Herpetosiphon gulosus: one gene and its partner. The protein of the gene in region 1 interacts with the protein of each later gene in a pairwise test. Links are inferred from orthologs where the notes say so. Each region holds a gene or a part of one and is shown on either strand. Other genes may lie near its edges.

Evidence for each region.
Region 2: the proteins of ndk (region 1) and ung interact in binary tests that used the Escherichia coli proteins (3 or more experiments, as listed by UniProt). The link is inferred for Herpetosiphon gulosus from one-to-one orthologs.

The regions. Positions count from the first base shown.
Region 1 is NZ_BAABRU010000025.1:46,976-50,121, forward strand. Bases 154-2,971 are described here. They hold ndk (nucleoside-diphosphate kinase), read right to left. Parts: upstream 1,879-2,971; coding sequence 1,429-1,878; downstream 154-1,428. Other genes in these bases: ABEB26_RS23160 (glycosyltransferase family 39 protein), read left to right, coding at 154-1,378; ABEB26_RS23170 (roadblock/LC7 domain-containing protein), read right to left, coding at 2,021-2,368. In the rest of the region: more of ABEB26_RS23160, read left to right, coding at 1-153. UniProt on the Escherichia coli protein: Major role in the synthesis of nucleoside triphosphates other than ATP. The ATP gamma phosphate is transferred to the NDP beta phosphate via a ping-pong mechanism, using a phosphorylated active-site intermediate.
Region 2 is NZ_BAABRU010000010.1:108,278-111,598, reverse strand. What follows is about bases 213-3,205. They hold ung (uracil-DNA glycosylase), read right to left. Parts: upstream 2,052-3,205; coding sequence 1,374-2,051; downstream 213-1,373. Other genes in these bases: ABEB26_RS14770 (CHRD domain-containing protein), read left to right, coding at 2,199-3,205; ABEB26_RS14780 (hypothetical protein), read left to right, coding at 933-1,139; ABEB26_RS14785 (PAS domain S-box protein), read left to right, coding at 213-896. Also shown: more of ABEB26_RS14785, read left to right, coding at 1-212; more of ABEB26_RS14770, read left to right, coding at 3,206-3,321. UniProt on the Escherichia coli protein: Excises uracil residues from the DNA which can arise as a result of misincorporation of dUMP residues by DNA polymerase or due to deamination of cytosine.

The DNA of each region.
Region 1 (3,146 bases):
CAATGGCTTGGTCTGTCAAGGCTCGCAGGCAGCGCGTCAAAATCAAGCGTATGCCCAAGGGTTTACTTGGCTAGGCGAAAATCCACAGCGCTTTATTAGCAAAACGGCACTCGAATTGTTGGATATTTTACAAGTGCGGTTTGATAGTGCTGAACATTTGACCGATGGCTATGTTGATGGCCGCGTGCCAGTGCCGCATCTTTTGGGCCTGCTGCTCGACGACACGTTGTATGTGGTAATTGTCGGCTTGGCGGTGCTTGGGTTTTGGCGCAAGCAAGCAGTTGCTGGCAAAGGCTTGGTGCTTGGTTGGTTGGGCTATAACATCATTGTCGGCTCATTGATTTTTGCAATTGCCCGCTTTCGCCAACCGTTGATTCCATTTGTGATCATCTATGCTGCTTTGGCAATCGTGCAGTGGTCGCAAGCTTGGGCTAGTAGCCGTCAACAGCGTTATGCTTGGGCTAGTGCTGGCTTATTGTGGCTGATCGTATTGCCATCGTATGTCTATTTACCAGAATCAGTCGGGGTGCGTAGCGTTTGGCAAGATGTACGCTTGGGCTTTGCTGGGGTGCAACAAGCCAACCAATGTCAGACAATTCGTGAGCTATTGCAAGCTGGTGATTTAGCCGAAGCTCGCCAATTGCACGACCAAATTGATGCTGAGGGTCGCAGCGAAAATACCAGCGTTAGTGGCTATACTGGGCGGCGCTGTTTAGCCTTGATCAACGGCCAACTACTGGAAGCTGAAGGTAAATCAGAACAAGCCTTGGCCTTCTACCAACAGGCTAATCCCAAAAATAACCCAGTGCAATCGGCACGCATTTTGATGCTTGAGGGTAATTTGATGCAACGCCAAGGCCAACTTACAGCGGCAGTCGCCCGTTTAAACTTCCGCGATGTCGAAATTATTAATGATCTGGCTTGGGCCTGGAACTATTTGACCGTCGTGCCAACCACCACCATCGATCTTGGCTCAGGTTTAGATTATGGCTATGTGCGCGGATTTTATCAGAGCGAGCATAATCAACCAGATTTTCGTTGGAGCAGCCAAGCCTCGGCCTTGCGTTTACCCCAAGCAGCAACTGGCCAAGCCCAAACTCTGCGCTTACATCTGAATGGCTTCACCAACGATTGGCAACCAACCCGCATCAGCGTTAGCCTTAATGGCCAATTAATCGATAGTTATCAACTCAAACCCGATTGGTATTGGCTTGAAATTGCCTTGCCCGCCCAACCGCAAGGCAACGATTTGCTGATTGAATTTGCTAGTAGCACCTTCGTCAGCGGCCCCGAAGATTTGGCAACACGGGTCAGTTCACGCGCCGCCGATCCATTGCGTTTATTGGGCTTTCAGCTTGATCGGGTTGAATTAAAATAAAAAAAAACCTTGGGATGTACAAACATCCCAAGGCGCATCAACGAGCTAGATTACTCGGTAATCCATTGATCGACTGAGCGTTCTGAGCGGATCAATTCTTCGCTGCTGAAGAACAGTGCCACTTCATGTTCGCCATTTTCAGGTGAGTCTGAGGCGTGGATCAAGTTGCGCCCGATATTCACACCAAAATCGCCACGGATCGTGCCAGGGGCAGCCTTGACGGGATTGGTTGCGCCAACAGTTGAGCGCACAATTTCGATCACATCTTTGCCTTCAACCGCAACGACCAGCACTGGGCCTGAGGTAATGTACGAAACCAAACCAGCGAAAAATGGCTTGCCTTCGTGAACGCCGTAGTGCTTGTGAGCCAACTCGCTGCTGACTTGTGACAATTTGATGCCAATAAATTTCAAGCCGCGAGCTTCCAAGCGGGTCAAAATTGGCCCAATTAAGCCACGTTGAACTGCATCAGGCTTTAAGATGATCAATGACTTTTCCACAGGGAAATGCCTCCATTATGCTTGGTTAATCAAAGAAAGTATCGTTTACACGACCGTGGGCATTGTAGCATATTTAGCCAATCAGCCATAAAAAAAGCGAGCCACCAATCAAGGTGACTCGCTCATCAAACCGCCAACATGCCTAAATCGGTACTGCCTTGCTAATATTTTTGGCAGCGCGGCGCATTTCAATCTTGACCAAACCAAGATTAACCATTCGTTGCGTTACCACCGTCAGAATTACGTCACGAGCTTCGAGCAATAAAATCGAACCATCTTTGGCATCAATAATTGCATCAACCAGTGTGCCAATACCAATCCGTTTGGTCGCTTTATCAATTTCACCAAATACTGCTGCCGACATCGCGCCCAATACTTCAGCATCTTCATCTTCGATTAAAGTGCTGGCGATAACCAAACCATCGCGGCCTACTAAGAGGCTGCCGATAACCCCTTCAACCCGAATTAAGTCCTCAACGATATGACGCATAGGGTCTAGCCTTTCTTCAGTTGCTTGGTGCGTTAACGACGTGGTTTATTTAGCACCCAGCCATACTCATCCATCGCTTCACGCCAGCGTCCTTGCTTAGAATAGGCATCACCTAAAGCACGGTGCAGCCGTTGGAGCAAGCCTGGGTCATCGTGCGACTCAATCAGATCTTGCAGATCATCAACTACTTGATCCATCAGTTGATTTTGTTTAATCAGCCGTTTGTATTCATTTAAGGCTTGATCAACCGAGGCAGTTTGACTAATCATCCGAGCCAAGGCCATTCGCAAGCCATGGTTGTTTGGGTCGGCCTCAAGTTGTTGGTAGTATTCGCTAAAGTCTGGGCCATCGCCACTGGCCCCACCACTGCTTGGCGTAACCGTTGGGCTAGCCACAGGTGCTGATGCTGCTGGTGTTGGTGTCTGAGCCAACACGGGCGAGGTTTCAACCACCGGCGTTTCAGCCGCTGGTTTTGGTTCACGACGTGGCGAAACGTTGTATAACGGTGCGCGTGGGCGTTGCTCTTCTTCACGTGGCCGTGAGGAAACTGGATACAACGGAGTACGTTTGTTATCAGCCTCTGGCTCAACTTTGGGCGTAGGTGTTGCGCTAATTACAGATGGTGTTTCAACAATTGCAGGCGGCGTTGGCACGACCACAACCGGTGCAGCCTCGACCACTGGCTCAACTGGCGAATCGATTATGGCAATTTCATCGTCGCTTAAGCCCAAATCTTCCCACGAGAACGGGGTCATTTCTGGTTCGGCTGGTGCTGCTT
Region 2 (3,321 bases), on another replicon or contig:
GTCTGATGATCAACGAATTAGTTCAAACTTCAATTCGCTTGCTGCCCTCAAGCCTGACCCAGCAACGCCATATTCAGAGCAACTTAGAGGATAACTTGCCGCTAATTGAGGGCGATCAACAACATCTGCGTCAAGCGATCAGCAATGTGCTAATCAATGCGCTTGAAGCGTCGAGCAGCGGGATGCTTACGGTTACAACCAGTTTGTGCGATTTGCAAGGAGCGCCCGAGGGCCACACCTACACCACTGGCACATTTTTGCCCGCCCAGTATATCGCGATCGAAATTAGCGACCAAGGCTTAGGCATGGATCATACGACGATCTCGCGCATGTTCGATCCATTTTTCACCACCAAATTTACTGGACGCGGGTTGGGTTTAGCGGTTACTTTAGGGATTGTGCGCGGCCATCGGGGTGGCATCGCGGTCAAGAGTCGCCCTCAACAGGGCACGACGATAGGAATTTATCTGCCAATTATGACAGCAGTACAAACCGAGCTAGCCAGTGAACAACCAGCCTTAGTCGATTCAGGCCCAGGCAAAATTCTGGTGATCGACGACGAGCCTGATGTGCGGATTGTGATTGATCGGATTTTACGCCGTTTGGGCTACGAAACCTTACTCGCCGAGGGTGGCAATCGAGGCATTAGCCTCTTCCGCGACCATCATCAAGAGATAGCGGGCGTTTTTCTCGACCTGACCATGCCCGACCTTGATGGCCAAAGCACCCTAGCAGTGCTCAAACAGATTCAGCCCGAGATTCGCGTGGTCATTATGAGCGGCTATAATGAACAACAAGTGAGCCAACAATTTGGTACTACTGGTACAACCCAATTTCTGGCAAAACCATTTATGATTGAGGAGATCCGCGATAAGCTCACGGCATTACGGCTCTAGCCATGCCGCGTTGGCAATTTTTTGAAAGGGGCAGTTATGTCTCGGCGTTCTCCCAAACCATCACCATGGCCACGGCGGTTCATGTACATTACGGGCATTGTGATGGTGATTTTTTTTGTGGTAGCAGTGACGGGCTTATACAGTGGTAATTTTGCCCTCGCCTTCCCGATGTTTGTTGGTTTGACGGCGTTGATGTTGTTTATGATTATTTTGCTCTTTTTACACAACCGCCTCAATCGTTAGCCAAGCTTAAAATCCCTCACCCCCACTCCTTCCATTGGATGATTGCTTGCGTTCCCTCACCCCCGACCCCTCTCCCACTGCGGCGGGAGAGGGGAGATCCAATGGTTATGATAGGCTGGTTCCCCTCGCCAAGCGAGTGAGGGGACTAGGGGTGAGGGCATGAACATCGACTACAAATCCCACCCAATCATTGTTAAAAACCTACCCTTGAAAGGGGTTGGGGTGCAGAAATACCTATAAATTTGAAATTTGCCAATCGATTGGGCTTTGGCCATGAGCCTCAAGTGCTGCATTGATTTTGGAGAACGGGCGGCTGCCAAAGAAGCCATTATCAGCCGAAAGTGGCGAAGGATGCGCCGATTGAATAATCGTATGGCGACTCGTATCGATTAAGCTAGCCTTCTTTTGGGCATAGGCTCCCCACAACACAAACACCACATGCTCAGGTTTGGCATTGACTTGGCGAATCACCGCATCGGTGAATTTCTCCCAGCCACGATTTTTATGCGAGTTGGCGGTATGCGCCCGCACCGTCATCACCGCATTGATCATCAACATGCCTTGTTTGGCCCATGGCAGTAGATAGCCATTATTCGGCACAACACAACCAAGATCGGTTTTGAGTTCCTTGAACATATTTTTGAGCGATGGTGGCGCTTTGATTCCAGGCAGCACCGAAAAACATAGGCCATGGGCTTGACCCGGGCCATGGTAAGGATCTTGCCCCAACAACAGCACCTTGGTTTGCTCAGGCGATGTTAATTCTAAGGCCGAAAAAACTTGATCTTCTGGCGGAAACACCTGCTGTTCAGCCCGTTCAGCAGCGACAAATGCCTCAAGATCGTTCCAATATGGCTTGCTAGTTTCGTCGGCGAGCACTGGTTGCCACAAAGCCGGAATCGTTAATGCCATCGCGGTTGTCCTCATATTCACACAAAGTTGGCTCTTGCATCTGCACAAGTTGCCCATATCATACAGCTTAAGAATCACTCAAGCCTGTGTCAATGGTTGTCACAAGCTTGGAGTAGTTGAAGTTGGCTTTGAGTAAGGAGTATCAGTGTGCTGAATCGGTTTCGAACACCTCGCATGTTCTCGTTCGTAACATTGCTCTCGCTATTTAGCCTTGTCGTTGGCCTCAATTTAGCCCAAGCGGCCCCGCGCACCACTCAAGGCGGTGGTGGCTTTAGCCCCGGCAATTTGGTGGTAGTACGGGTTGGTAACGGCAGCAGTTCGCTTTCAAGTGTTTCCACAGCAGTATTTCTCGATGAGTACACTACCAACGGCGATTTTGTGCAAACTGTTCCCATGCCAACCGCATTGAATGGTAATAACCGCCGTGTCACTATGTCGGGTACGGCAACCTCGGAAGGCGCACTCAGCCTTTCAGGCGATGGACAACATCTGCTGCTGGCAGGTTATGATGCTGATGTTGGGATTGGAGCAATTGCTGCATCATCAAGCAGTGTCTTCAATCGGGTAGTTGCTAAAGTTAGCCTGAGCGGCCTGATTGATACAACCAATGTGATTACTGATTCCTATAGTGCTAACAATATTCGGGGCGCGACAGGTAATGGCGACAATATTTGGGCAACCGGGACAGGTAGTCCAGGCGGAGTGCGGTTTCTGAATGGCATCGGCACAACCACTACCTTGATCACCCCAACCAACACCCGCGTTGTGCATACCTATGGTGGTAATCTCTACTTCTCATCATCATCAGCCACATCACGTGGGATTTTTCAAATTGGCACTGGCTTGCCAACCACTGCTGGCCAAACGATTATGCCGATTGCTAGTGCAACTTCGCCCTATGGCTTCGTTTTCTTAGATCGTGAGCCAAGTGTAGTTGGGGTAGATACCTTATACGTCGCCGACGATGGCACGAACTTGCGCAAATTCTCGTTCGATGGCACAACTTGGACATTGCAAGGTGTTTGGAGCATACCAAGCACTGCATTTCACCTCGCAGCCCAAGATAATGGAGCCAACGGCGTTGATTTGTACCTGACTCGTGGCACTAATAGCCTTAGCAAATTGACCGATACCGCAGCTTATAACCAACCAATTAATGCTGCTGCTCTAACTCCAATTGTTCCAGTTGGAGTCAACACGGCGTTTCGTGGAATTATCGTTGTGCCTGGAGCAGTCCAAGCCACGCCAACTCCTACCGAAACCGCGACAG